Regions from separate parts of the Pseudomonas sp. SZ40 genome, predicted to be linked through region 1. Evidence: riboswitches for the same ligand, from Rfam matches in the RefSeq annotation. Region 1 holds a riboswitch; the other holds the start of a gene.
The links. Region 1 has a riboswitch for cobalamin ahead of ACT9T4_RS03895 (ABC transporter substrate-binding protein). Riboswitches for the same ligand answer to the same signal wherever they lie in the genome.
Positions count from the first base shown of each region.

Region 2: linked by a shared signal. The riboswitch ahead of ACT9T4_RS14360 (TonB-dependent receptor) and the one ahead of ACT9T4_RS03895 (ABC transporter substrate-binding protein) in region 1 are both predicted to bind cobalamin.

Region 1 is NZ_JBQWIF010000003.1:21,433-35,950, reverse strand. It holds gene ACT9T4_RS03965 (aminotransferase-like domain-containing protein) at 1-50, opposite strand, end outside; gene ACT9T4_RS03960 (MarR family winged helix-turn-helix transcriptional regulator) at 132-578, shown strand; gene ACT9T4_RS03955 (LysE family translocator) at 675-1,289, shown strand; gene ACT9T4_RS03950 (benzoate/H(+) symporter BenE family transporter) at 1,289-2,482, shown strand; gene dapF (diaminopimelate epimerase) at 2,512-3,372, shown strand; gene ACT9T4_RS03940 (bile acid:sodium symporter family protein) at 3,369-4,265, opposite strand; gene ACT9T4_RS03935 (NADP-dependent oxidoreductase) at 4,461-5,465, shown strand; gene ACT9T4_RS03930 (hypothetical protein) at 5,632-6,039, shown strand; gene ACT9T4_RS03925 (mechanosensitive ion channel family protein) at 6,506-7,645, shown strand; gene ACT9T4_RS03920 (hypothetical protein) at 7,697-8,083, opposite strand; gene ACT9T4_RS03915 (MFS transporter) at 8,151-9,374, opposite strand; gene ACT9T4_RS03910 (pseudoazurin) at 9,382-9,816, opposite strand; gene ACT9T4_RS03905 (ABC transporter ATP-binding protein) at 9,832-10,599, opposite strand; gene ACT9T4_RS03900 (FecCD family ABC transporter permease) at 10,596-11,630, opposite strand; gene ACT9T4_RS03895 (ABC transporter substrate-binding protein) at 11,627-12,643, opposite strand; cobalamin riboswitch at 12,819-13,014, opposite strand; gene ACT9T4_RS03890 (type B 50S ribosomal protein L31) at 13,295-13,555, shown strand; gene ykgO (type B 50S ribosomal protein L36) at 13,552-13,707, shown strand; gene ACT9T4_RS03880 (DUF971 domain-containing protein) at 14,180-14,473, opposite strand; gene ACT9T4_RS03875 (HEAT repeat domain-containing protein) at 14,470-14,518, opposite strand, start outside.
Region 2 is NZ_JBQWIF010000016.1:26,199-40,716, reverse strand. It holds gene ACT9T4_RS14370 (L-talarate/galactarate dehydratase) at 197-1,357, opposite strand; gene ACT9T4_RS14365 (LacI family DNA-binding transcriptional regulator) at 1,666-2,709, opposite strand; cobalamin riboswitch at 2,824-3,028, shown strand; gene ACT9T4_RS14360 (TonB-dependent receptor) at 3,139-5,277, shown strand; gene ACT9T4_RS14355 (ABC transporter ATP-binding protein) at 5,327-6,109, shown strand; gene ACT9T4_RS14350 (ABC transporter substrate-binding protein) at 6,106-7,068, shown strand; gene ACT9T4_RS14345 (FecCD family ABC transporter permease) at 7,068-8,090, shown strand; gene ACT9T4_RS14340 (zinc-dependent alcohol dehydrogenase) at 8,199-9,365, shown strand; gene estP (esterase EstP) at 9,497-11,341, opposite strand; gene ACT9T4_RS14330 (RipA family octameric membrane protein) at 11,654-12,202, shown strand; gene ACT9T4_RS14325 (SCO family protein) at 12,321-12,920, shown strand; gene ACT9T4_RS14320 (cytochrome c oxidase assembly protein) at 12,921-13,592, shown strand; gene ACT9T4_RS14315 (methyl-accepting chemotaxis protein) at 13,642-14,442, opposite strand; partial or broken gene ACT9T4_RS14310 (MCP four helix bundle domain-containing protein) at 14,500-14,518, opposite strand, start outside.

The DNA of each region.
Region 1 (14,518 bases):
TCTCGGATCAGGGAGCTTTTCAGGCGGGTGATGCGTTCGGAGAAGGCCATGGAGGTCACCGGGTGATAAGTCGGGAAAATTGAGTCAAACTGGTTGACCGAAAGTACGACGCCCGAGATATATACGTCAACATGATTGACCTTAAAAATTCAGCTGCTCAGCAAGCGGCCATGGAAGCCTTCTTCTTCGGTTACCAGGCGTTCACCGCCAAGGCCGACGAAATGCTCGCGCGCCGGGGGCTGTCGCGGGTGCACCAGCGCATCCTGTTCTTCATCGCCCGCCATCCCGGCTTGAGCGTCAAGGAACTGCTCGGCTACCTGGGGGTGAGCAAGCAGGCACTGAGCATTCCCCTGCGCCAGCTGCTGGAGATGCACCTGGCGCAGAGCGTCACCGCCGAAGATGACAAGCGCAAACGCCTGCTCGGCCTTACCGCCGAAGGCGCCAATCTGGAGCGGGCCTTGCGCCGGGAACAGGTAAAGCTGCTGCAGCGCGCCTTCGATGACAGCGGCAAGCACGCGGTCGAGGGCTGGCTGGCGGTGAACAAGGCATTGAGCGGTACAGGTCGCACAGCCGAGTAACCCGGGCGCGACTGTATGGCTGCTTATAGCGGCCTCTGTACCGCGACGAACGCGCTGGCAGCCCCTATCGTGGCAACTCAACCACGAGAATTCGCCATGACACCGGAACTGCTGATCGCCTTCATCGCCTTTGCCTTCGTCACCTCGGTGACACCTGGCCCCAACAACATGATGCTGCTCGCCTCCGGGGTGAACTTCGGCCTGCGCCGCAGCGTGCCGCACATGCTTGGTATCAGCCTCGGTTTCATGGTGCTGGTGATGTGCGTGGGGTTCGGTCTGGGTCAGGTATTCGAGCAGGTACCGGCGCTTTACACCCTGCTGCGCTACCTGGGGGCGGCCTATCTGCTCTACCTGGCTTGGAAGATCGCCGGCTCCGGCGCTCCGGACAGCACGACGGGCGAACGTGGCAAGCCCTTCACCTTTCTTCAGGCCGCCGCTTTTCAGTGGGTCAATCCCAAGGCCTGGGTGATGGCCATCGGCGCCATCACCACCTACACGCCGCAGGAGAACTTCCTGGTCAACGTGCTGCTGATCGCCGGGTTGTTTGCGCTGGTCAACTGCCCCAGCGTGGGGCTGTGGACGGTGGCCGGCTCGCTGCTGCGCAACTGGTTGCGCAACCCCCGTGTACTGCGTGCCTTCAACATAGGCATGGCGGTGCTGCTGGTGGCCTCGCTGTACCCGATCTTCGCCGACATGAAAGGAGTGCTGTGATGCTCGAGAGCAGCCATGCGCGCCTGCGTCCGCTGGCCGACACCTCGACCTCCGCCGTGGTGGCCGGCTTCATCGGCATGCTCACGGGCTACACCAGCTCGCTGGTGCTGATGTTCCAGGCGGGCCAGGCTGCCGGGCTCAGCGCCGGGCAGATTTCCTCGTGGATCTGGGCGCTGTCGATCGGCATGGCGGTGACCTGCATCGGTCTGTCCCTGCGCTACCGCGCGCCGATCATGGTCGCCTGGTCGACCCCCGGCGCGGCACTGCTGATCACCAGCCTGCCCGGCGTGCCTTACAGCGAGGCGATTGGCGCCTATATCCTGTGCTCCGCGCTGATTCTGATCTGCGGCCTGACCGGCAGCTTCGACCGCATCATGCGGCGCATCCCCGGCTCCATCGCCGCCGCCCTGCTGGCCGGCGTGCTGTTCAAGATCGCCCTGGAAATCTGCGTGGCCGCCGAGCAGCAACCGTTGCTGGTGATCGCCATGCTGTTCGCCTACCTGCTGGGCAAACGCCTGCTGCCCCGCTACGCCGTACTGGCGGCGCTGCTGGTCGGCTGTGTGCTGGCTGGCACCCTGGGGCTGCTGAATTTCTCCCAGTTCGAGTTGCAACTGGCGACGCCGGAATGGACCACACCCAGCTTCTCCATCGCCGCGGCGATCAGCATCGGCATTCCTTTGTTCATCGTCGCCATGGCCTCGCAGAACCTGCCAGGCATGGCGGTGCTGCGCGCCAACGGCTATGACGTTCCGGCATCGCCACTGCTCAACACCACCAGCCTGGTGTCGATCCTCTTGGCACCGTTCGGCTCCCACGGCATTCACATGGCGGCCATCAGCGCGGCGATCTGCGCTGGCCCCGAGGCCCATGAGGATCCACGCAAGCGTTACACGGCGGCGATCTGGTGCGGGGTGTTCTACGGCATCGCCGGGCTGTTCGGCGCCACCCTCGCCGCCCTGTTCGCTGCACTGCCCAAGGCGCTGATCCTGTCCATCGCCGCCCTGGCACTGTTCGCCTCGATCATCGGCGGCCTGACCCAGGCCATGAGCGAACCCAAGGAACGCGAAGCGGCGCTGATCACCTTTCTCGTCACCGCATCGGGAATGACCCTGTTCGGCGTCGGTTCGGCGTTCTGGGGCATCGTCGCCGGCTTGCTGACTCTGGCGCTGCTCAATGGCGGCAAACGTGTCTGAGCGGCGATGAACATATCGAGGCCCCTGGCATGCCGTTGAGCTTTCACAAGATGCACGCCAATGGCGATGACTTCGTGGTGGTCGACTCACGCAACTCGCTCAACCCGATAACAAGCGCCCTGGCTCGACGCCTGGGCGATCGCAAGCGCGGTATCGGCTTCAATCAACTGGCTGTGATACTCGATTGCGCTGATGCCGACGCACGCCTGACGTTCTGGAACGCCGATGGCTCGATGCTGGATGCCTGTGGTAGCGCGACGCGGGGCGTTGCGGACCTGCTGATGCGCGAGTCGAGCGTCACCAGGCTGGTACTGCGCAGCAACCGGGGCTTGCTGACCTGCGAACGTACCAGCAATGCAGCCATTGTCGTGAGCATGGGGGAGCCGCTGTTCGGCTGGGCGAATATCCCCCTGGCCGAGGAGCACGACACAGTTGCCTTACCGCTCGCCGGCACCCCAGCGGCCTGCAGCATGGGCAATCCGCACTGCACCTATTTCGTCGATGACCTGACAGCGCTGGATATCGCCACACTCGGCCCGGTGCTGGAGATCAACCCACTGTTCCCCAGCAAAAGCAATGTGCACTTCGTGCAGATCATCGACCGAAAACGCATCAGGCTGCGCATCTGGGAACGCGGCGGCGGCATTCCCCTCGGCTCGGGGTCCTGCTGCTGCGGCGCCGCGGTCAACGGCATGCGTCGCGGCCTGCTGGACGACACCGTCGATGTCGAATGCGATGGCGGCACGGTGACGGTTCACTGGGATGGCAGCGGCGCGGTATTTCTCACCGGACCGGTAGCGCACAGCTTTTCCGGCGTTATCGCGGATAGCGTATTGTCCACGACCAGCACCGGACTACCTGAACCCGCGACTCGAAGCGCCCGCCTCTAGGCGCTACGCTCGGCCTCCGTCGCCAGCTGCTTGCCATGGGCCGCATTGACCCACCAGCCGAATGCGGCGGCGGTGAAGAACATGATGATGCTGTACAGCGCCGCGGGAATCGCCATGGTGCTGTTGTTCAGCAATACCGGGCTGAGCGCCAGGGCGATGGCCAGGGTGCCGTTGTGGATGCCGATCTCCATGCCGATGGCGATGGCCTGCCGCAGGCTCAGTTTGAGCAGGCGCGGCACGAAGTAGCCCACCGCCAGGCTCAGCAGATTGAATGCCAGGGCCGCGGCACCGACTACCGGTGCGTAATCGAGCACGGTCTGCCAGTCCTTGACCAGTGCCAGGACGATGATCAGCAGCAGGAACAGCGCCGAGATGATCTTCACCGGGTTTTCCATGCGCAGGGCGAAGCCTGGAAAGCGGCTACGCAGGAACATGCCGATGGCCACCGGCCCCAGTACGATGGCGAAAACCTGCACCACCTTGGCGAACTGCAGCGGAATCGCCTGATCGCCCTCCATGAAGTAGGCCAGCGACAGGTTGACGATGAAGGGCATGGTCAGCACCGCGACAACCGAGTTCACCGCCGTCAGGGTGATGTTCAGCGCCACGTCGCCATGTGCCAGGTGGCTGTACAGGTTGGCGGAGGTGCCACCAGGCGACGCGGCCAGCAGCATCATGCCCACGGCCAGGGCAGGCGCCAGGCCGAATGCCTGCACCATGAAGAAACAGGCCACCGGTAACAGCAGCAGTTGGCAGAACAGGCCGATCAGCACCGGTTTGGGGTACTTCACCACCCGGGCGAAATCCGCCAGGGTCAGGGACAAGCCCAGGCCGAGCATGATGATGCCCAGAGCCAGGGGAAGAAACACGCTCAGCAAAGGACTTGCAGTCATCGGTACATCTCCGCGGTCTGACTTCCGTGATCCTGATCCACACTGTAGCGGGCAATCGCCGGCCTGCGCATGAGGCGCGGCAGCAAACCCAGCCCCATCAGTTCGATGGATCGACAGACATTCGGCCACTGCGACATCCTTGTCCAATACCCCGGCGAGGATTATCACCACTGCTTATTTCAACGGAGGTTTTCCATGTCCACTCAGCTCAACCGCCAGTTTCTGCTCGCCAAACGCCCGACCGGTATGGTCAGCCGCGATACGTTCGATTACGTGGAAAAACCGATCGGCGAACCTGGCAGCGGGCAGATCCTGGTCAAGAATCTCTATCTGTCGCTGGATCCGGCCATGCGCGGCTGGATGAACGAAGGCAAGTCCTATATCGCGCCGGTTGGCCTGGGCGATGTGATGCGCGCACTCGGCGTGGGTGAAGTGATTGCCTCCAACCACCCGGACTACGCAGTCGGCGACCACGTCAACGGCGCCCTGGGTGTGCAGGACTACTTCCTCGGCGAGCCGAAGGGCTTCTACAAGGTCGATCCGCAGCGTGCACCCCTGCCAGTCTACCTGTCGGCCCTCGGCATGACGGGCATGACCGCTTACTTCGCCCTGCTCGACGTCGGCGCGCCGAAGAGCGGCGACACCGTGGTGCTTTCCGGTGCAGCCGGAGCGGTGGGCAGCATTGCCGGGCAGATCGCCAAGCTCAAGGGCTGCCGGGTCATCGGCATCGCCGGTGGCGCGGAAAAATGCGCCTACCTGACCGATGAGCTGGGCTTCGATGCGGCCATCGACTACAAGAGCGAGTCGCTGCCCGAGGCGCTCAAGCGCGAGTGTCCGAAAGGCATCGACGTGTACTTCGACAACGTCGGTGGCGACACCCTCGATGCGGTACTCGGCCGCCTGGCTCCCAAGGCGCGCATCGTCATCTGCGGCGCCATCAGCCAGTACAACAACAAGGAAGCGGTCAAGGGCCCGGCCAACTACCTGTCCCTGCTGGTCAACCGCGCACGCATGGAGGGCTTCGTGGTGATGGATCACGCGGCCAACTTCGCCAGTGCAGCGGCTGAAATCGGCGGTTGGCTGGCCAGCGGCAAGGTCAAGTCGAAGGAGCACGTGGTCGAGGGCCTGGAAACCTTCCCGGAAACCCTGCTCAAGCTTTTCAAAGGGGAAAACTTCGGCAAACTGGTGCTCAAGGTCTGAGCCATTCGGCGAGCGGCCCCCTGCCGCTCGCCGTCAGTGATCACGGACCAAAAAAAGATGGCCATAAGCCAGCAAATGACTTGAGTCGTTGTAGACAGTTCGGGTAGTTTCGCCGCCATGCTGTTCGCCCACCGGGGCAGGCTGATCCTTCACGCCAGGAGCCCTGATGGAACTTGTCTTCACTGTCATAGCGATCGTGCTGGTCGGCACTGCCTATCTGCTGTTACAGCACTTTCGCGGAGGCGCGGCGCAGTGCCGCCGCCCCATCGGCGAGTGGTTGTCCAGCTACCAGGCACGGAGCCCGGTCGAGCAGCACGAAATGGCTGAAATGCTGCTGCGGCGGTCCATACGCCTGGCTGCCAACATGGGCGTGCAGATCAACCTCGACGAACTCCTCGGCAACGGCGCGGAGCCCGCCGACCTGATCGCTGCCTGGCAGGCTCGACTGCCCGGCGTCATACCGGCAGCCTATCTGCCAGGCACCCCGGCGAGCACCGTCGGCGCCCTGCTGTTGATTCAGCAGGTCGAACCGTCGCGCTTTCATGAATTGCTCGGGCAATCCGCTGCTGGCTGAAACGAGCCAGCCCCTGCCCATCGCCAACCACAGCGAACGCAGTTCGGATGCGTCGATCCGCCAGATGATCGGCCAGCGGAACGATGATTGCGCAGCAGGTCAGAGGCTGCGCATGAGGATGATCGGCAAGGCAGTGAACAGTGCGGTAACCAGAAGCAGAATCAGCAGCAGATCCAGGCTATAAAAAGTCACGTCATCCTCCAGGCGAGCATACTTGGTGCTCGCATCGGGTTTAACAGCATCTACGGCAAGGTTGTCGTTGGTCGCGCTGCACGGCCGCGCCCGGCCGGCGTCGCTGATGAGCGCCCAGAGCCCTTGCCGATCGCTGCCTCTACACGATAGCTCAGACCTTCGCTCGTGACACGCGGGTGTGCGGCGGTAGTGCAGAACCCGCGGACCATTGAGGGGGAACTTCTGGGCCCTGAGGCCTACAGAAAACTGTATTGGCTTTTTCAGGGGACCCGAAATGGAACAGTGGAACATCTGGCTCGATCGCGAATTATGGCTCGGCGTCGGTATCGTCGTGATCGCTACTGCACTGATCTACACCGTGCTGCGTACCGTGGTCGGCGTCGTGCACAAGCGCCTGACCACCTGGTCGAAAGGCCAGGACGGTAATTGGCAGCACTTCGTCGCGGTGGTGATCGGGCGGACCAGCCGCTTGCTGCTGCTCGCCTTCTCGCTGCTGCTGGCACTGCGCCTGCCGGACCTGCCCGGCAGTTGGCAGGCAGCCCTGAGCCACACCTGGTTCGTTGCCCTCGCCCTGCAGATCGCCTTGTGGGTGGATACCGGCGTACGCCTTTGGGCACGCAGCCTGGTGGTCGGCAAGAACGGGGGCGGCAGTTTCAACCCGGTAATGACCACCATCGTCAGCATCATGGTGCTGATCGTGGTGTGGTCGGTGATGCTGCTGTCGATCCTCGCCAACCTGGGTGTGGACATCACCGCGCTGGTGGCCAGCATGGGGGTTGGCGGTATTGCCATCGCCCTGGCAGTGCAAACGGTGCTGGGCGACATATTCGCCTCGCTGTCGATTGGCGTCGACAAACCGTTCGAGATCGGCGATTTCGTGGTTTTCGGAGAAGTGGCCGGGAGCATCGAGCATATCGGCCTGAAAACCACGCGCATCCGCAGCCTCAGCGGCGAACAGGTGGTGTGCGCCAACGCCGACCTGCTGCGCCAGATCGTGCACAACTACAAGCGCATGGACACGCGGCGCATCGTCTTCAAGTTCGGCGTCAGCTACGACACCCCGAGCGACAAGGTTCGCCAGGTATCGGAGAAGGTCGGCGACATCATCCGTGCGACCCCGAAGGCCAAGTTCGACCGCGCGCACTTTCTCGGCTTCGACGAGAGCCAGCTGACCTTCGAAGTGGTCTACATCGTGCAGAGTTCGGACTACAACCAGTACATGGATATCCAGCAGGAGATCAACCTGCAGCTGCTCGATGCCCTGCGCGAACTGGATGTGCGCTTCGCCCTGCCGCGTCGCGATCTGCGTTTGGTGGGTGAAAAGATGCCGACGCTGAAAGTTGCCGGGTTGCCGCAGCACGAACAGCAGGACGATTCGGCCGAGCGCGACCAGCGCCTGCCTCGGTTCAGCTGACGCCAGGCTGGGCGCAGAGCGTGGGGCCGTCCAGTCGAAGGCAACGGCTGCCTATCGGCAGCCCATCATGCGGTTGCAGTTGACCCGCTCACGCTCGCCGTTGGAGCTGGAAAGCCGGCTGACCACGTTCCAGCCGATGCGCCTGCTGGAGCCCACCCACAGCTCGCCATTGCTGGCGACGCCGGTGAACAGCTGCAAGCGGCCATAGGTGGTGCTGGTCTGCGCCCAGGTCTGCCCGCTGATAGCGTCGAAGCCACGCATCAGCGTGTCGTTACCGCGCTGAGCGATACCGTAGTGGTTGCCGAAACGATCCGCGCAATTGAGCAGCGTGGCGCTGCGGGTGCAGCGCATGGCATCGCCGGGCAAGGTGAAGGCGGCCTGCACCGGCACGGCCCAGGACAGGGCCAGCAGGCACCCGGCAGCGAGTTTCAGACGGATCGACACGGGTAGCTCCAGCAGCGTGAATCGCCCCATGCTACCGCACCCTGCATGCTGGCTTGGCGGCTCATGGTTGCGTGCTATTACGGCTCAAACCGGCCATGTGTCGGGCCAAGCCGAAAGCCGCAGCCAGGCCAATGCCGACCAGCGCCCACCAGAGTAACTGTGGCGGCGCCTGCTCAGCGGGCAGCAGCCGGCCGATCAGTACATTGCCGAACAACGCCGCCAACCCGCCCACACCGGCGAAGAAGCCGTAATAGGCGGCCAGCTGCCCGCGCCGGGCGTAATGAGGCACGTGGGCCGACAGCAGCGGCAGTACCAGCAGGCTGCCGAGGCTAAGCAAAGCGGCCATCAGCAGAACCGCCCAATACGGGCTCAACAGACTGGCGAAAGGTTCGGCCAACAGCGCGTAGCTGACCGCCATCAACGCCAGGCCGAGGCCCATGCCCTGCCCCTCGCTGAGCCAACGCTGGCGTAGCGCGCTGATCGGCATCTGCAGCAGCACGCCAACCAGCGCGGTGATCACGAATACCCGTGTGATCCACGCCTGGCCGCCGCCGTGGGCGTGGCTGTAGGCCGGGATCGCCAGATAAAGCGGATGGAACAACAACGGATAGGCTGCAGCCAACAGGGCGAAGCGCAGGAATGACCACTGCTGGAGCATGTCCAGGCACTGGCGCAGCATGGTCACCGGCTCGTCACCGGAAACCAGCTCCTTGCTCGGCAGAAAGCGCCACTGCACCAGGGTCATGAGCAGAAACAGCCCGGCTGCCACACTGCCGGATACCGCGAAATCGATGCCGATCAGCAGCAGGCCTGCCAGCGGCCCGAGCAGCATGCCGGCGGTGCTGGCCATGTTCTGCAGGGCGAAGGCGCGCTTGCGCTGCTGCATGTCCTGGCACTCATCGGCCAGGTAGGCCTGGGCACAAGGCGTGAACAGCGCACCGGCAAAACCGCTGACGCAGGCGGCCAGCAGCAGAATCGCCAGGCTTTCCGAGAAGCCGAGCACGGCAAACCCCACGCAGCGCACCAGGCAACCGATGAGAATGGCGCGACGGTAGCCGATGCGGTCACCCAGCAAGCCGCCGAACAGGAACAGCCCCTGCTGGCTGAACACACGGATGCCGAGCACCAGGCCCACCGCCCAACCCGCCAGCCCGAGGCTCTCGCTGAGGTGCCCGGCCAGATACGGCACCAGCATGTAGAAGCCGAAGTTGAACGCCAGGCTGTTGAGCACCAGCACCCGTGCGGCGGGTGACAGGCTGGCGAAGGTACCCAGCACCCGGCTCATGGCTGGCTCATTCGCTCGCACGCTGGACGATCTGTTCCAGACGCTGCCTGGCTCGCGCCGGCAGTTGCGCGGGAATCTGCGCCGCGCTGACCGGCTGATCACCGACCTGAATGAGCATCACCATGCCCATCGCCAAGTGCGGAATGCACTGGATGCCATAGAGCCCTGCCTCATTGAAAGTCACCTCGATCTCTTCGTTGATCTTGCCCTTGAACGGCTCGGCGCCCTCCGGCAGGAGGCCGGGGATGCTGGCAGCGTTGTGGGTCGGGTGAGTGGCGATGAACGTCACGCTGTCACCGGGGGCGATGGCCAGGAAATCCGGTTCATAGACCATCGAACCGGACTCCCCACGGTTGAGCATTTTCACTTCGTGGGTTTCGGCCAATGCCGGAGCTGTGAACACAAGCGTAGCGAGCAAAGCGAAGAGCGGCGAAAAACGCATGACAAAAGACTCGTCTCAGATAGGTTGAAAGCGCAGTACCCGGGCACCGTCTTCAGGGTCGACCAGGTAGCGGGCGCGTACGCCGAAGGTGTCGCGCAAACGCTCGGTGGTCAGCACCTCGGCCGGTGCCCCCAGCGCCACCAGTCGACCGCGCTCCATCACCCCGAGGCGGTCGCACTCAAGGGCCTGGTTGAGGTCATGCAAGGCGATCAGCGTGGTCACCGGCAGCGTTCGTACCAGATTGAGGATCGACAGCTGGTGCTGGATATCCAGATGGTTGGTGGGTTCGTCGAGTAGCAGGATCTGCGGTTTCTGCGCCAGTGCCCGAGCGATGTGCACGCGCTGGCGTTCACCGCCCGACAGGGTGCTCCAGGCTCGCTCCGGCATTTCGGCCATGTCCACATCGGCCAGTGCCTGAACGACGATCCGTTCGTCCTCCGCCGACCAGGGCTGCAAGGCCGACAGCCAGGGCGTGCGGCCCAGTTCGACGGCATCGCGCACCGTCACCGCGTCACCGGTGTCGGCCTGTTGCTCGACGAATGCCAACTGGCGGGCGACATCCCGGCGACTCAGGCCACCCAGCGGCTTGCCCTGCAGGTGCACCTGGCCGCTGCCCGGCGTGCGGATGCCGGACAGCAGCTTGAGCAAGGTCGACTTGCCCGAACCATTGGGACCGATCAGGCCGAGCGTCTCGCCCTGATGCAGTTGCAGATCGACGCCGGCGACGATCGCCCTACCCTTCACCGACCAGCCCAGGTCGCTGCACTGCAGCACCGTACTCACCGCGCCCGCCTCCCGCGTACCAAAATCACCGCGAAGGCCGGCGCACCGATCAACGCGGTGACCACACCGATGGGCAGTACCTGGCCCTTGATCACCGTACGCGACAGCACGTCGGCGGCGATCAGGAACACCGCGCCAGTCAGGGCCGCGACCGGCACCAGCCGGCCATGCCGCACGCCGACCAGCAGCCGTGCAGCGTGAGGGATCACCAGACCGACGAAGCCGATGGAGCCGACGATCGACACCATCACCGCCGTGACCAGCGCCGCGCAGGCGATCAACGTGGCCTGCACCCGGCGCACCGGTACGCCCAGCGACGCAGCCGATTCGGCACCGAAGGTGAAGGCATCCAGCGCGCGGGTATGCCAGGCCACCAGCAGCACCCCGGCCAGCGCCACGGGTACGGCCAGGGCGACATCGTGCCAGTTGACACCACTGAGGTTGCCGAGCAGCCAGAACATGATGCCCCGGGCCTGCTCGGCGCTGGCCGACTTGGTGATCAGGAACGAGGTCAGCGCGTTGAACAGTTGGGAGCCGGCGATACCGGCAAGAATGATCTGCCCGGTGCCATTCAGCGCACCGCCGCCCGCAGCCCTTGCCAGCAAGGCGACCAGGCTGAAGGCGGCGATCGCACCGATGAAGGCGCCCATGGACAGCGACAGCATGCCTGCGCCGAGCCCCAGCAGCGCCACCGAAACCGCTCCAGTGGAGGCACCTGCGGAAATCCCCAGCAGATAGGGATCGGCCAGCGGATTGCGCAACAGCGCCTGCAGCACCACACCGGAAACCGCCAACCCGGCGCCGCAGCAGGCGGCCACCAGGGCCCGGGTCAGGCGGTAGTTCCAGACGATTCCCTCGTCGATCGGATCGAGCACGAAGCCCGCCCCGAACAGTTTGTTGGCCAGCACCTGAAAGACCACCGACAACGGGATGCGGGTTTCACCCAGCGCCACACCGACGACCACCGCCACGGCCAGCAACAGCAGGCAGACGATGGTCAGCAGGAACAGGCGGGAGCCACGGGCAATCATTTCTGCAGATCGAACCCGTCAACGGCCTTGGCCAGGGTTTCGATGCCGGTGATCATGCGCAGCGAAGCCTGCATGCCGTCGGCATCGAGAATCACGATGCGGCCGTTCTTCACCGCATCCATGTGCTTGGCGACCGGATCATTACGCAGGAACTCGAGTTTCTTCTCCACGTCGTCAGCCGGGAAACGGCGGCGATCCATGCGCGCAAGCACCAGCACGGTCGGGTTGGCCTTGGCCAGGGTTTCCCAGCCGACGGTTGGCCACTCTTCGCTGGACTCGACCACGTTTTGCAGCCCCAGCGACTTCATCATGTAATCGGCAACGCCTTTCTGACCGGCCATGTAGGGGTCGAGATCCAGGTCGGCGCTGGAGAACCAGAACGCGGCGGAGATCTGCTTCGCCTGGCGCTGCTCGGCATTTGCAACCGCCTTGCCGAGTCGCTCCTGCAGGCTGCCGACCAGCTTGTCGCCCTCAGCCTGCACGTCGAATATCTGCGCCAGCTGCTGAATGCTCTTGTACAGGCTGTCGATCTGGAACGGCTGCAGGCGAGTACCGTCGGCACCTACCAGATTGTCCTTGCCCTCGCAGTCGGACGGCATGATGTAGGTCGGAATCTTCAGCGCGTGAAACTGCTCACGGGTGCCGACCACGCCCTGCTTGCCCACCATCCACTCGAACTGCACGGCCACCAGCCCGGGGCGCTTGTTGATCACCGACTCGAAGCTCGGGTCGTTATCGGCCAGGCGCTCGACCTTGGCATTCTGCGCCTCGAACTCGGGCAGCACGTTGCTGAACCACAGCGAGGTACCCACCAGACGGTCGCCAAGCCCGAGGGAATAGAGAATTTCGGTGCCGGCCTGACCGATGGTCACGGCGCTCTTCGGCGCAGCGGCGAAGCTCAGCTCATGGCCGCAGTTCTCGAGGGTCAGGGGGTAACGAGTCGGGGTGGCGGCCAGCGCCATCGAAGACAGGCCAAGGGTGGCGGCCAGAACGGCAAAACGAGACACGGTCATGCGGGTGATCTCCCAATCAACAGATACGCATAAATGGCAGTGCGCAGGCTGGAGAACACATCACGCCAAGCGGCCATGGCCGCACCTGTCCATGAGGAAGGTGATTACGGATGCCCCCTCCCGGACACCCCGCCGGCTGGTTCGATTGCAGTGTCCAAACACAGCTGGATTGCAGCTGATCGGACCGACGCCGGCAGGTCTCCTGACTGGTACGTCGCGGCAGCGCTGTGGCCTTCCCGGGGTCGCCCCCAGTGACACGAATGCAGCGCTGCTCGGTACCTACAGTTGCGGGGGCAGTTCCGTTTGGCCATTAGAAATGGCGACGGATTCCCTATTAATTCCTCGCGGAAACCGGCGGGCGGCATCTTAAACGATTAGGTCGCTGCCCTGCAGCGCTTCGCTGCAGTTTCTGCGCATTCATCTCGACATACCGAAGCCGTTGCAGCACCTGTGCGGCTAATGCTGGCGGCCATTATTGTTACAATATAACAATTTAGCAAGTCGAGTTGAGTGCTCGCTTCAGCTCCTGATCGAAAGATCCATGGAGCCGATCGACACCGTGGTGGAAAAATTCGGATTCGGGCTTGAAATGAGAACCAAAATCAACAAGACTTGATATTGTTACCTTATAACGTATTTATTGGAGTGCTCATGAAACCTGGTATCCACCCCGACTACCGCCCCGTGCTGTTTCACGATGTCTCGGCCGACACCTATTGGCTGATCGGTTCCACCGTCAGCACCGACAAGACCCGCGAGCACAGCGACGGCAACACCTATCCCTACGTCACGCTCGATATCTCCAGCGCGTCGCACCCGATCTACACCGGCCAGCAGCGCCAGACGGCAAGCGAAGGTCGGGTGGCCGGCTTCAACAAACGCTTCGCCGGTTTCGCAGGAGCCCGCTCATGAAAGTCGTCGCCTCGCTGAAACAGGCCAAACTGCGCCACCGCGATTGCCAGATCGTCAAGCGCCGGGGTCGCATCTACGTGATCTGCAAGACCGAACCACGCTTCAAGTGCGTGCAAGGCCGGCCCAAACCGCAGCGCAAGAACAAGGGCTAAGCGCCTGCATCAGCCTCTCGGCGCGGCGCGTTCACAGCCGTCTCTCCAGGTCTGTGGCGCGACAACCATTCGCCCGCAAGCGGGCTCCTACAGTATCGAGGCGCCTGCAAAATCGTTGGGGTGAAGCCATTCCGGTAGGAGCGCCGCCCTCGGCGCGAATGCGATGCTAGCCGTTCTCTGCATCCGCGCCGTACCCACCATTCGCCGCGGCACGGTCCGACGGCATCGGGGCGCCTGCGAAATCGTTGGGGTGAAGCCATGCCGGTAGGAGCGCCGCCCTCGGCGCGAATGCGATGGTAGCCATTCTCTGCATCCGCGCCGTACCCACCATTCGCCGCGTGGCACGGTCCGACAGCATCGGGGCGCCTGCGAAAATGGGTGTTCGACGCCATTTTCTGGTCGCCGCGGGGCGATTTCGCTCATTCCGCGGCTGACGCCGTGACGAGCAGGCCATGCGACAAGCCCGGTCAACTCAACCTGCCACCTCCCCCAGTTCACGCAAATAGCTCCAGGGGTAGATGCCGCGGTCGTGGCCATCGTCGAACACCAATTGCAGCCCATAGCCCTGTGCGTGAACTGCCGTGATGCGGACGCCATCCGCTACCACGTCGATGCGCTGCGCCAGCCGAGCCGCCCGGCATTTCGAGCACGGACACCCGGCACGCAGGCGCCCGTGGGCAAGCACCTGTACCTGCCCTTGCCCCCAATCCACGCTCAATGTCGCTTGCGTGGCACTGTTACGTATTGCGACGGGTACCTGGTTCATGACTTTTGCAGTCGCAACTGGCCGATGGCGATACGCACCGCCTTG
Region 2 (14,518 bases), on a different contig from region 1:
CCGGGGCGCGTAGCCGACGCTTGCCTGCGCGGCCCGACCCATCCACCAATCGCCAAACGCAGTGGTGGATGAAAAGAGCGTCATCCACCCTACATACAGGTGACGCGTCACCAACCGGTAGCCGTAGCGGTGGATGAAGACAGCGTCAGCGACGCGCTCCGGGCCACCCTTCATGGCCGTGACGGCGTCGGGTGGGTTAGCGGCGCTGGCCGATCTCCACTTCCTGGGCGGTCCAGCCGGCGACCCGGTCGCTGAGCGACAGGCCGAGACCCGGGCGGGTCGGGACCAGCATGCGTCCGTCGCGGGTTTCCAGGCGCTCGTTGAACAGCGGCTCCAGCCATTCGAAGTGCTCGACCCAGGGCTCGGTGGGGTAGGTCGCGGCAAGGTGCACGTGCAGCTCCATGGCGAAATGCGGGGCCAGCATCAAGCCCGCCTGTTCGGCCATCGAGGCGATTTTCAGGAATGGGCTGATACCGCCAACTCGAGGCGCGTCCGGCATCAGGTAGTCGGCGCCACGGGTCTTGATGAACTCGGCGTGCTCGGCGACGCTGGTGAGCATCTCTCCGGTGGCGATCGGCGTATCGAAAGCCGCCGCCAGGGCCGCGTGGCCTTCGGCGTCATAGCAGTCCAGCGGCTCTTCGATCCACACCAGGTTGTAGGCTTCGAACTGGCGACACATGCGTTGGGCGGTCGGGCGATCCCATTGCTGGTTGGCGTCGACCATCAGCGGGAAGTCGTCGCCCAGGTGGCGGCGTACGGTGCTCACGCGCTCGATATCGATGGCCGAGTTGGGTTGGCCGACCTTGAGCTTGATGCCACCGATGCCTTTTTCACGGCTCAGGTCGGTGTTCTTCATCAACTGGTCGAGGGGCGTGTGCAGGAAGCCGCCGGAGGTGTTGTAGCAGCGCACCGAGTCGCGCTGAGCGCCCAGCAGGCGTGCCAGAGACAGACCGGCACGCTTGGCCTTCATGTCCCACAGGGCGACGTCGAAGGCCCCGATGGCCTGGGTCGACAGACCGCTGCGGCCGACCGAAGCGCCGGCCCAGCACAGCTTGGTCCAGAGCTTCTGGATATCGCTGGGGTTTTCGCCGATCAGTGCCGGGGCGATTTCTTGGGCATGGGCGAACTGGCCGGGGCCGCCCGCGCGTTTCGAATAACTGAAGCCAAGGCCGCGATGGCCATCCTTGCTTTCGATCTCCACGAACAGCATGGCGATCTCGGTCATCGGCTTTTGCCGTCCGGTCAGCACCTTGGCGTCGCTGATCGGGTTGGCCAGGGGCAGGAAAACTGAAGCGATACGAATCCAGGCGATCTGATCCTGGTCTGCACAGCCTTGGGAAAGGGGTTGTTCGCTCACATTGATTACCTCGCTTGACGTTTTTGTTGGTGCCGCCAGGTGCTTCAAATCACTGACGTGAATCCGGACGTTAAGCTGATTAGGTAATCATTCAAGGGAATGGGCAGAGCTTCAGGGCTGCTTCAAGGCGAAAGCAGCCGTTCGTAGTCGGGGGCCAATTGGTGGGCTAAAGCGGATCGCCGCCCGGCCCACCCTACGGTTAGATGCGCGGCTGTAGGGTGGGCTTTAGCCCACCAAATCGAAGGTCCGCTTTCGCCACTAAACAGCCAAAGCCGAGTGAATTAGGGGCTGGATATGTGAGTCGACTCTCACGCACTTTGCCGTTCAACAATGCTAAAGCCGGTATCGATGCGTACTTTCACCGGCTCTTCATGGGGGTGATCGAGGCGTTGCACCAGCGCGCGGGCGGCCTGCACGCCGATGTCCGCGCCGTTGATGCACACGGTGGAGAGGGCGGGGTGCAGGTGAGCGGCGCTGCTCAGATCACCAAAGCCCATCACGGCCAGATCCTGCGGCACGCGAATGCCCCGTTCGGTGGCTTCCTCGAGTATGCCGTGGGCCAGGGTATCGGAACTGCACACCACCACATCGGGGCGCTCGCCACCGGCCAGCAGGCGCTGCAGGCCTTCGCGCCCCAGGTTCACCGTGGCCGGTGGCGGCAACACCACGCGAGGCACCTCGGCAATGCCCTGGCTCGCCAGTTCGCCGATCAGGCTTTCGCAGCGGCGGTGGCCGCGGGGGTCATCCAGGGTCACCACGGCGAAACGTCGATAGCCCTTGCCCGTCAGGTAGCGCGCGGTGGCCACTCCGACCGCCTCGTGGGAGAAACCCACCAGCATGTCCAGCGGCCGCGGCGCGAGATCCCAGGACTCGACGATGGGAATGCCCGAACGCGACAGGCGTGTGCGGCTGGCCTTGGTGTGCAGGGTGCCGGTCAGCACGATGCCATCGGGACGGCGCCGCAGGATGGCGTCGAGCAACTGCTCTTCGCGTTCGGCGCTGTAGTTGGTCAGGCCGATCAGCGTCTCGTGGCCGGCTTCGGTGAGGGTGTCGATCAGTGCCTGCACCGTGTCCGAGAAGATCGAGTTGGCAACCGTGGGCACCAGCAGGGAAATCAGCCGACTGCGCTGTTCGGCCACGCCGGTGAGCATGGCCGGTACGTAGCCGGTCTTGTGTACGGCTCGAAAGACCTTTTCGCGCAGTTCGGGGCGGACGATCTCCGGCTGGTTGAGCGTGCGCGACACGGTGATCGGCGAAACCCCGGCGACCTTGGCCACATCCGCCAGCGTCGGCGGCTTGCTTGGGGCACTAGAGGAGCGCCTGCCGGTCGCTCGATCATCGTCTCGCTGCATCCTGTGTTTCCTGGCCAACCCGAGTCGGGCGATGTTATCCCAGCAGGCGATGCTTTGGTGCACGGATCGCGGCAACTGCATGGCGATGATTGACGGCTCGACGCTTGGATGGTCAGATGCGCGCCAGTTTCAGGTGTCCCATGCCGCCGTGCATGGGGTGAAACGGGAAGCCGGTTCGTCATGAACATGATCAGTCCGGCGCTGCCCCCGCAACGGTATGCGAGCGAAGCATTCGAATGACCACTGTGCCACGGCATGGGAAGGTGAATGCTTCATGACCCTCGCGAGCCCGGAGACCGGCCCGAAACTTCAGTTTGGCAAACCCGCGGTGGGCGGGCGCAGGCCGGTTTCCGTGGGCTTCGTACGCCTGCGATTCCCTATGCGTTGTTCCCTCCGGGATTCATTCATTCCTGTTTCGAGTGGAACGACATGTCCCGATCTTCTCTGTTCTATGCCCTGTCGGGCAAATCCCTGCGCGTGGGCCTGGTGCCCTGCGTGCTGTTCGCCATGCCCGTGCAGGCCGCCGAGTCGGACGAGCCCTTGGCCTTGCCGTCGACGGCGATCACCGGCACAGCCGACGAGTCGTCGCAGCCGCCTGATCTGCACACGCCAACCACCTCCGGTTCGCGCCTGGGGCTCACCCCACTGAAAACGCCGGCAAGCACCAGCAGCCTCAGCGGTGCGCAAGTGCGTGGCCGCAATAACCTCACCGTACAGGACGCCGTGACCCGCACACCGGGCATCACCACGATCGGTACGCCCGGCAACGGTGGCACCGCGCTGTCGGCTCGCGGTTTTTCCGGGCATGCCTCGACCATGCAGCTGTACGACGGTACCCGCCAGTACATCGGCGCTGGCACCGTGACTTTTCCGGTCGATACCTGGTCGGTGGAGCGTCTCGACGTGCTGCGTGGCCCGGCTTCGGTGCTCTATGGCGAGGGCGCGACCGGTGCGGTGATCAACGTCATCCCGAAGAAGCCCTTCACGGGTGAGGTCCGCAATCAACTGCGCTTGGGGTATGGCAGCGATGATCGTCGCCAGGCTGCGCTGGACAGCGGTGGCTCGCTGAACGACGCCTTGAGTTACCGTTTCAGCCTCAACCAGCAGGCCAGCAACGGCTGGGTCGACCGTGGCGATTCCGAGAGCCTGGCGCTCAGCGCGGCGTTGCGCTGGGACGCCAGTGACGACCTGAGCTTCACCCTGTCCCACGATCATGCCGATCAGCAGCCGATGCGCTACCTGGGCACGCCGCTGGTCGATGGCCGTTTTCGCGAGAGCCTGCGTGAGCGCAACTACAACGTCGGGGACGCCGATATTCAGTACCACGACCAGATCACCCGTCTGGTCACCGACTGGCAGATCAGCGACACCCTCAGTGCCAGCAACCAGCTCTACTACATCAAGACCCAGCGCTACTGGCGCAATGCCGAGGCCTATCGCTGGCAGCCGGGTGATCTGGTCGAGCGTGGCGATTTCTGGCGCATCAAGCACACTCAGGAACAGGTGGGTGATCGCCAGAGCTTCACCCTCGACCATCCGCTGTTCGGGCTCGACAGCCGCAGCGTCGTGGGTGTCGATTACAACCGCATCCGTTTCGCCCGCCATCACGATTTCGACAACAGCCTTGGCGATGTCGTACCGCTGGCACAGTCCGACGGCGGCTCGTATCTGAGCAATGATCGCTACCGGCCGCGGGAGCTCAACCAGGCCAGGCAGTTCTCGTTGTTCGCCGAGAACCGTACCCAGCTCACCGAGCGCCTGTCTCTGGTCACCGGCGTGCGCCGTGATCAGGTGCATATCGATCGCACCGCGTTAGACGATGACTCGCGTGTCGATCGCAGCTTGAGCGGCGATAACTGGCGCGCCGGGCTGGTCTTCGAACTGACCCCGGAACTGTCGCTCTATGGGCAGTACGCCACCAGCACCGAGGGCGTGAGCAACCTGCTCACGCTGAGCCCGACCCAGCAGCAGTTCGACCTGAGCGAGGCGCGCCAGACCGAGTTCGGCCTCAAGCACGCATTCTGGGAGGGACGTGGCGAGTGGACACTGGCCGCCTATCACATCGTCAAGGAGAAGCTGCTCAGCCGTGCCACGCCAGCGGCACCGACCGAGCAGATCGGCCAGCAATCTTCCGATGGTCTGGAAGCCACGCTGGAGCTGGCGCTGGGGCAGGGCTGGCAGGTCTCTGCCAACGCCGCACTGGTGCGTGCCGAGTACGACGACTTCACCGAAGCCGGTGGTGACCGCAGTGGCAATCGCCCGACCGATGTGCCGCGCCGTACCGCCAACCTCTGGTTGAGCAAGGCGTTGAACGAACAGGTGGAGGCCGGTATCGGCGCCCGCTATGTCGATACGCGCTATGCCGATACGGCCAATACCGTGGAGATTCCTGGGTATACCGTGGTAGATGCCAACGTCGCCTGGCAGGTATTGCCGGAGGTACGCCTGGGGCTGGAGTTGAACAACCTGTTCGACCGCCAGTACGCCACCACCAGCAGCAGTGATGGCGAACAATGGTACTTGGGCCAACCGCGTTCGTTCTTCGTTACCGCTGACTACAGCTTCTAAACGCTGGCGCACCGGGCCATCCCGGTGCGCCCACAAGAAGGAGTCTGGCATGTCGACGCTACGTATCGAAAAGCTGTCATGGGCCGTCGAGAGTCGGCGCGCTGCGCCACGCTGGCTGTTGCAGGACATCGATCTGCATATCGGCGAGGGCGAGTTCGTCGGCCTCATCGGCCCCAATGGCAGTGGCAAGACCAGCCTGTTGCGCTGCGCCTACCGCTCCAGCGAGCCGGCGAGCGGCAGCCTGCATCTCGACGGTGAGAACCTCTGGCGGCAGAGCCCGCGCTGGAGTGCGCAACGCATTGCCGTGGTGCTGCAGGAGTTTCCCCAGGAGTTCGGCCTCAGCGTCACCGATGTGGTCGCCATGGGGCGCACGCCGCACCAGGGGCTGTTCGCCGGCGACAGCGCCGAGGACACCGCACTGGTAGCCCAGGCACTGCAGCAGGTCGGCCTGAGTGCGCAGGCGAGTGAGGCATTCGCCACCCTCTCCGGCGGCGAGAAGCAACGGGTGCTGCTGGCCCGGGCGCTGGTCCAGCAGCCCGGGCTGCTGATTCTCGACGAACCCACCAACCACCTCGACCCGCGTTACCAGCTGGAGCTGCTGCAGCACCTGCGCAGCCTTGGCCTGAGCACCCTGGCCAGCTTTCACGACCTGAACCTGGCGGCGGCTTTCTGCGACCGCCTCTATGTCGTGGCCGCTGGCCGCCTGGTCGCCAGTGGCACACCCAGCGAGGTGCTGAGCGCCGAGCTGTTGCAGCGCGTATTCGCCGTGCAGGCGCTGGTCGACAGCCATCCGCTGCATGCCTACCCACGGATCACCTGGATTACCCAATGAACATCTTCAGACACCTTTGCGGCCTGTCGCTGGCGCTGCTTGCACTGCCGGCTGTAGCCAGCGACTACCCACTCACGGTACGCAGCTGTGACCGTGACGTGATCTTCGAGCAGGCGCCGCAGCGCGTGGTCAGCCACGACATCAACATGACCAGCATGCTGATCACCCTCGGCCTGCGCGAACGGATGGTCGGCTACACGGGCATCAGCGGCTGGAAAACCCTCGACCCGGCCTTCAGGGATTCGCTTGGCGATGTGCCCGAACTGGCCAGCCGCTATCCCTCCGTGGAAACCTTGCTGGAGGCCGACGCGGATCTGTTCTTCGCCGGCTGGAACTACGGCATGCGAGTCGGTGGTGCGGTCACCCCAACGACCCTGCAGCCATTCGGCATCGCGGTCTATGAACTCAGCGAATCCTGTTCCTGGGTGATGAAACAGCAGGGCGCCAGCCTCGATGACCTGTACCGCGACCTGCTCAACCTTGGGCGGATCTTTTCGGTGCAGCCACGGGCCGAGGCACTGGTCGGGCAACTGCGCGAGCGCATCGAAGCGGTACGCTCCAGCATCAGGCAGGACGGCACGGCTCCACGAGTGTTTCTCTACGACAGCGGCGAAGACCGTCCGACCACGTCCGGGCGCATGGGCATGCCCCAGGCACTGATCGAAACGGCAGGCGGGCACAACGTAATGGACGATGTCACGGCCAGCTGGACCCAGGTGAACTGGGAGAGCGTGGTGGAGCGCGACCCCGAAGTGATCGTGATCGTCGACTACGGCCCGCGTTCCTGGCAGCAGAAGCGTGACTTCCTGCTCGGCAACCCGGCATTGCAGGCGGTGACGGCGATCCGCGAGCAGCGTTTCGTGGTGCTCTCCTACCTGGAGGTCACGCCATCGGTGGAGAATGCCACGGCCATCGAGAAACTCGCCGCCGCTCTGCATCCGCAGTCGGAGAGCCGCTGATGCCGATCCGCAGTGCAGCGGCCTATCGAACGCTGGTCATCGGCCTGTGCGTTGCCCTGGCGTTTTCCTGTGTGATGGCATTGGGCTTCGGCCCGGCAGCGGTGCCGCTGGCCACCGTCTGGGGGATCCTCGGCAAGCAGCTGGGCCTGGAGCTGGGCGCCGAATGGAGCCGTAGCCAGGAGCCCATCGTCTGGCTGATCCGGGCGCCGCGGGTGCTGCTCGGTGCGCTGGTCGGCGCCGGGCTGGCGCTGGTTGGCACTGCGCTGCAGGCGGTGACCCGCAACCCGCTGGCCGACCCGCATCTGCTCGGTGTCAGTTCCGGCGCAGCGCTTGGCGCGGTGCTGGTGGTGCTTTACCTGGGGGAGTTCCTCGGTGTGTTCAGCCTGCCGCTGGCCGCGTTCATCGGTGCGGCGGGCAGCATGTTGCTGGTCTTGGCGGTGGCACGGCGCAGTGGTCGCCTGGAAAGCGATCGGCTGCTGCTGGCCGGCGTGGCGGTGTCCTTCGTGCTGATGGCGCTGGTCAATCTGCTGCTGTACACCGGCGACCACCATGCCGCGGCGTCGGTGGTGTTCTGGATGCTCGGCGGTCTGGGCGCCGCGCGCTGGGAGGTGATCTGGCTACCGGCGATCTGCGTGGTCCTCGGTTGCGCGGCGTTGCTGGTGCTGTCGCGCGGGTTGAATGCATTGATGAGCGGCGAGCAGACCGCCGTGAGCCTGGGCTTCAGCGGCAAGCGGCTGCGCCTGCAGGTGTTCGTCTGCACCTCGCTGCTGACCGGCGTGCTGGTGTCGCTGTCCGGTGCCATCGGTTTCGTCGGCCTCATGGTGCCGCACGTGGCCCGTGCGCTGGTCGGCGCCGAGCATCGTCGGCTGATCCCGGTCAGTGGCCTGCTTGGGGCGTTGTTCCTGGTCTGGGTGGACGTTGCCGCGCGCACGCTGATCGCCCCGGAAGACCTGCCCATCGGTATCGCCACGGCGGCACTGGGCGGGTTGTTCTTCATCGTGCTGCTCAAGCGCCGGCATTGAGCGCGCTAAGTGGGCCAGCCAACCCCGCTTATCCTCATGCATGAACTTAAGGGCGAGGGGGCTTCTCGGTATCTATCTGGATACTTACCTCACGCCCCGGAGCTCACCATGCGCGCATTGACCTATCACGGCAGCAACGACGTTCGCGTCGACAACGTGGCGGACCCCGTCATTCAAGAGCCGGATGACATCATCCTGCGTGTCACCGCCACGGCCATCTGCGGATCGGATCTGCACCTGTATCGCGGCAAGATTCCTCAGGTGAAGCATGGCGACGTATTCGGCCACGAGTTCATGGGAATCGTCGAAGAGGTTGGCAGTGCGGTGACGGCGGTGAGCAAGGGCGACCGGGTGGTGGTGCCCTTCGTGATCGCCTGCGGCAGTTGCTTCTTCTGCGACATGAACCTGCAGGCCGCCTGCGAAACCACCAATACCGGGCGTGGCGCGATCATCAACAAGAAGCAGATTCCCTCGGGTGCTGCGCTGTTCGGTTTCAGCCACCTGTATGGCGGCATCCCCGGAGGGCAGGCCGAGCTGGTGCGGGTGCCGAAAGCCAATGCCGGGCCGTTCAAGATCCCCGACGAGCTCGATGACGAGCGCGTGCTGTTCCTCTCCGACATCCTGCCCACTGGCTACCAGGCGGTGATCAATGCCGGTATCGGCGAAGGCAGCAGCGTGGCCATCTATGGGGCCGGGCCGGTTGGTCTGATGGCTGCGGCGTGTGCGCGGATGCTCGGCGCCAAGCAGATCTTCATGGTCGATCATCACGCTTATCGTCTGGCCTACGCGCAGTCGACCTATGGCGTGATCCCGATCAATTTCGACAAGATCGACGATCCGGCCGAGGCCATCATCGAGCAGACCGAAGGGTACCGCGGCGTCGACGCGGCGATCGATGCGGTCGGTTTCGAAGCCAAGGGCAGCACCACCGAAACCCTGCTGACCCAGCTCAAGCTGGAAGGCAGCAGCGGCAAGGCGTTGCGCCAATGCATCGCCGCCGTACGGCGCGGCGGCACGGTGAGCGTGCCGGGCGTATATGCCGGCTTCATCCATGGCTTCCTGTTCGGCGACGCGTTCGACAAGGGGCTGACCTTCAAGATGGGCCAGACCCATGTTCACAGCCTGTTGCCGGATCTGCTGGAGCGTATTCAGAGTGGCGCGCTGAACCCGGAGATCATCATCAGCCACCGCCTGAACCTGTCCGACGCGGCCGAGGGCTATCGGCTGTTCGACAAGAAGGACGAGGACTGCCGCAAGGTCATTCTTCGCCCTTAGGCGGGTATCGAGGGGAGGGTGCAGGCGCGTCGCCTTCGACGCGATACACGGGTGACCATCGCACGTGCCGTGTGATGGTCACCCGTCGCCGCGGGGCTCCTATCAGGAGTGGCGAAATAGCCACTGCCAGGTCAGATGTCCAGCGACACCGACAGATTCAAGCCATGTTGCAGCTCGTCATCGGCGTGGCGGTAGCTGTAACTGCCGCGCAGTGACAGACCGTCGCCGAGGCGCTGGCTGACACCGACGTGGCCGCGCAGGCTGCGGTCATCCGGGCGATGGCCGGGCAGTTCGAAGCCGATCCCCGGCAGGCTGTTCAGCGACATGCGCAGCTCGGCGGGGTCATCCTCGTATTCGCGCTCCACTGCCAGCTCGCCGAACACCCGGGTCTGCGGGCTCAGGTCGTAAAGCCCTTGCAGACCAGCACCCAGGCGCCTGGACTTGCGCGTCTGGTCGTCGAAGCTCAGCGCAGTCGAGCGCTGGCTTTTCTCGCTGTACCCGTCCACATCGATATGCACGTAGTCGGCGCTGATGAAGGGGCTCAGGTGCCACTGGCTGCCCGGCTGGGCGATGTCGTAACCGAAGCGGCCGCTGACGGCCCAGAGCGTACCATCGGTGTCGCCCTTCTCCGAGTTGGTGGCCGGGCCGGCAGCGAACTTGCGTTTCAGATCGTCGTATTCCAGGCGTCCGGCGCTGGCCGAGAGGTCGCCCCACCAGCGATCGTGCTGGTATTGAGCGAACGCCGTGCCGATGTAGCTGCGCAGGTTGTAATCGGAATCCGCTGCGCCAGCCTCGAGATTCTGTTCATGCAGCCCGGCCGCCAGGCCGACGCGCCAGGCGTCATCGAGGCGATAGCTGCCGCCGAAGTTGAGGCTGTAGCCATTGCCATCGGCATTGCCACCCTGACGGTCATATTCCAGCCGTTGGCCACCGCCATTGACGAAAGCGCGCCACTGACCGACCGCCTGCCAGGCGTCCCAATCCGCCAGCCATTGGGCGCGTAGCTGATCCTGATGGCCACGCAGGGTACCCAGGGCCATTTCCGGCAACAGGGTGACTTCCCAGGGGGCGGCCAGCAACGAGTAGGCGTAGTCGGCGATCAGGCGCTGGCCGGCAATCGTCGGGTGAACCCCGTCGTTGAACAGCAGTTTCGTCGGGTCCGGTGTGCTGCCATTGAGCCCGAAGATCGGGTTGGGGTTGCTGCAACCCGCGAAGCAGGTGCCAATTACCGTGGCGCGATCGGCGACCAGGCCGTAGCGGCCAGGGTCATTGACCACTTCGGAGAGGTAGAGCGGCATGTTCAACGGAATCACATTGGCGTCCAGCGTCGCCAATTGACTGACCAGCTCGGTGTTGAAGGCTGCGCCCAATGCGCTGACCTGCCCCTGCAGCGGGCTGCCGAAAAAGTTCGGCGTCAAGCCGAGGTCCGGCAGCACCCACACCATGATGTAGCGCGCACCCGCCTGTTGCAGCGCCTCGGCGCTATCCACCAGACGCCCCGCTGCGGCCTGGGCGCTGGGCCCACTGACGACCTGGCCCTGCAGGAAGTCGTTGCCGCCGCCCGTCAGGTAGTACAAGGCGTTGGGGTCGGCTCGGCCGCCGGTGGACTGCAGATAGCCGCCGGGCCCGGTGATGGCATTGAGGATCTGATCGGTTCGAAAACCGCCGACCGCCCAGTTGTTGCCGCCGTCCACGGTGTTCGCCGAGCCCAGACCGGGGCCCGACAACCCGAGTGCATTGCCCAGCAGCATGGGCGATACCTCTCCGAATGCTTCGCCGCTGCCATTCTGGTAAGTCGGGCCGGTGCGATTGGTGAAGCGAGTGGTGGCACCGGCGGGACCATTGGCATCGGCAAACCACCCGGCATCGCTGAGGCTGTCACCAAAGACATAGAGGGCGCTATACGGCGCGGCGGAGAGGGAAGATGCGCTGGCCAGCAGGCAGGCCGCCGCCAGTGGCGTGAGTAAGCGTTTCATGGCAAGTCCTTTTATTATTGGAGTGAACCGCTCGACAAATGTAGCCAGTGTTCGATGGAAAGCACAGCCTGATCGAGAGGCCGCACTTTAGGTGCCGTCGACTGCCTTACGGACCCGTTGGTCGTGCCATCGACGCCATGCGCCATAGCGATAGCTTCCTGACGACGGTAGGCGAGTGAGTCTGCCAGCTGACCACTCGTCCTCATTCTCGAACCGATACCCGAGGGCCCGGCTCCCACCTTTGATGAGCCACGGTCGATCCGAGCAGGATCAGCCGCTTTTTCAATGCGCAATGATGTCGTGGTAACCGCTGTGTCCAGAATCATCTCCTCCGTAGGTCCGACTCCTGAAGCCGAAGCCACCGACGTATCCGATTCCCTGATGTTCGGCACGCCCAAGGAGCGTCTGGACTTCTACCGTCGGGAAATTCAATACGAAACCAACCTGCTGGCCGATCGAACCAACGCCTACCTGGCTGCCCAGTCGTTTCTGGTCATCGCCTATGCCTCGTCCATGGCCAATGCGAATCCGTCCTGGGGCGACCTGTTCACTCTGGTAGTGCCGGCCCTGCTGGCACTCCTCGGGATCATCAGCTCGCTGAACGCCTGGCCGGGCATCAAGGCGTCATCGGCGATCATCGGCCACTGGCACTTCAAGCAGGAACAACTCCTGCGCAGCGAGCCGAAGTTCGGTCATGCCTACGACGAGTCGCCGTTGTTCAGCGAGCACGAGTCCAGTGACGAGCGTTACTACAAATCCCTGAGGTTCTCGCTGCGGTCACCCTGGCTGTTCACCATCTTCTGGATGGTCCTGGGGCTGTTCTCGCTGTGGCTGCAACTGTCGTCCACCGCCAAGCTTTAGAGGTTCGCAGCTCCCGGTAACATTCATTTGCCTGCACGCCCTGGCTGGCTTGCGGTCATTAGGTCGAGGAACGCGTTCGGGCTCGCCGTACGCGGATAATGGAGGAGGGCAGCGCAGCGTGAATCGTACCTGGGTCGCCAGTGCCGTCGCCATCGTGCTGCTGCTCGCCGCGTTGCCGCTGTCCTATCAGCTGTGGCCAGCCCGTACCCCGGTAGCGGCGGCGGTCGGCGAGGGCGCTCGGGTTGGCGGGCCTTTCCAGTTGCAGGATCAGCATGGCCAGGCCGTCAGTGAACGGACGTTCAGTGGCCAGTGGCTGCTGGTGTTCTTTGGTTTCACCCGCTGTGCCGATATCTGCCCGACCACCCTGGTACACATGGCCAGGGTGCTCGATGGTCTGGGCGAGCAGGCCAGCCAGGTTCAGCCGCTGTTCATCAGCCTGGATCCCGAGCGCGACACGCCGGAGGTGCTGGCGGCCTATACCGCGTTCTTCGATGAACGCATCCTCGGCCTGACCGGCAGTGCCGAACAGATCCGCCGGGTCGCCGATGCCTACAGTGTGTACGTCGAGAAGGTACCGATGGGCGATACCTACATGCTCGATCACACCGGCTCGATTTACCTGATGGCGCCGGATGGAGCGTTAGCCGAGCTGTTCTCCCCGCGAATGACAGCCGAGGCGATGGTGCAGGAAATCTCCAGCGCCATCGGCCAGCGTTAAATGACCGCCACCCTGCGTGAGCAAGAGAACAGGCGGGCGCGCAACTGGCCGCTGTTGCTCGGTTTCGTGGTGCTCGCCGCCTGCTGGCTAGGGCCGCTGCCCGGCATGAGCCGCACGGCCTTCTCCGCCCATATGCTGCTGCACCTCGGGGTGGTGGCGCTCGCCGCACCGCTGCTGGCCATTGGGCTGGCGCGCTCGGGGCTGCGTGTGGACAGCCTTCGCCCTGTCGGCGTCTGGACCTTTCTGGTGTTCTTCGCCGAGATGCTGGTTGTGTGGGGCTGGCATGCGCCGTTGCTGCATGAAGCGGCGGCCATCAATGTCTGGGCGTTCGTCGCCCAGCAGGCGAGCTTCCTGGCCGTGGGGGTGGGGGTGTGGTCGATGGGGTTCGCCAGCCAGTCGCGGCGCGGGGTGGCCGCGGCGATGTTCGGCTTCTTTCTGACCTTCGCGCACATGACCATGCTCGGCGTGATGCTGATCATGGCGCCCAAGCTGATCTATCCCGCCGAGCTCTGCCTGGGCGCGTTCGGCTTCGCGCAACTGGACGATCAGCGCTTCGGCGGCATCCTGATGGCTGCCTGGAGTGGTGTGGTGTATCTGGGCGGCGCCGTGGCGTTGGGGGCACGCCTGCTGAGCACTGCGGGCGGGGAGAGTGACGCGCGCCCCTCCGGTTGAACGCAGAGCACCGCCAGGCATGCACTGGCGGTGCTGCGTAGCGGCGTGATTACAGCTTGAAGTTGCCCACCAGATCATCCAGTTGCCGGGACAGGCTCTGCAGGTTGCCGCTGGCAGTGTTGAGCTGGTCGGCGATCACCGTGGTTTCCTGAGTGAACTGGTTGATCTGCTCGACGTTGCGATTGATCTCTTCGACCACGCAGGACTGCTCCTCGGTGGCGGTGGCGACCTGAATGTTCTGATCGCTGATCTGGCTGATGTGGCCGTTGATCTGCGCCAGCGCTTCAGATGCCTTGGCGGCGTATTCGACCACCCGCTCGCTCTGCTGACGCCCCTTGGCCATGGCCTCTACAGCCGAGCGGGATTCGCTCTGCAGGCGGTCGATGACCTTCTGGATCTCTTCGGTCGAGGCACCCGAGCGGCTGGCCAGGGTACGCACCTCATCGGCCACCACCGCGAAGCCGCGGCCCTGCTCACCAGCGCGGGCAGCCTCGATGGCGGCGTTGAGGGCCAGCAGGTTGGTCTGCTCGGAGATGCTGCGAATGGTGCCCAGGGTAGAGCTGATCGCGTCGATCTGCCCGGCCAGCGCGCCAATGACCTTGGAGGCCTGCTCCAGTTCGCCGCTGAGCGCATCGATCTGTCGGTTGGCCTGGTCCACCACTTCACGACCGCCATTGGCATGCTCGGTCGCCTCGCGGGCCACCTTGGCGGCATTCTCGGCGTTACCGGCGATTTCGTTGACCGTCGAGCCCAGTTCGTGGATGGCGGTGGCCACCTGCACCGTACGGTCGCTCTGCGCGGTGCAGTTGCTTTGCGTCAGTTGGGCGCGTTCGGCGACTTCGCGGGCCATGCCGGACAGCTCCCGCGAGTTGCCGGCCAGTTGCTGCATGATGCCGTGCACCCTGGCCAGAAAGCGGTTGAAGCTC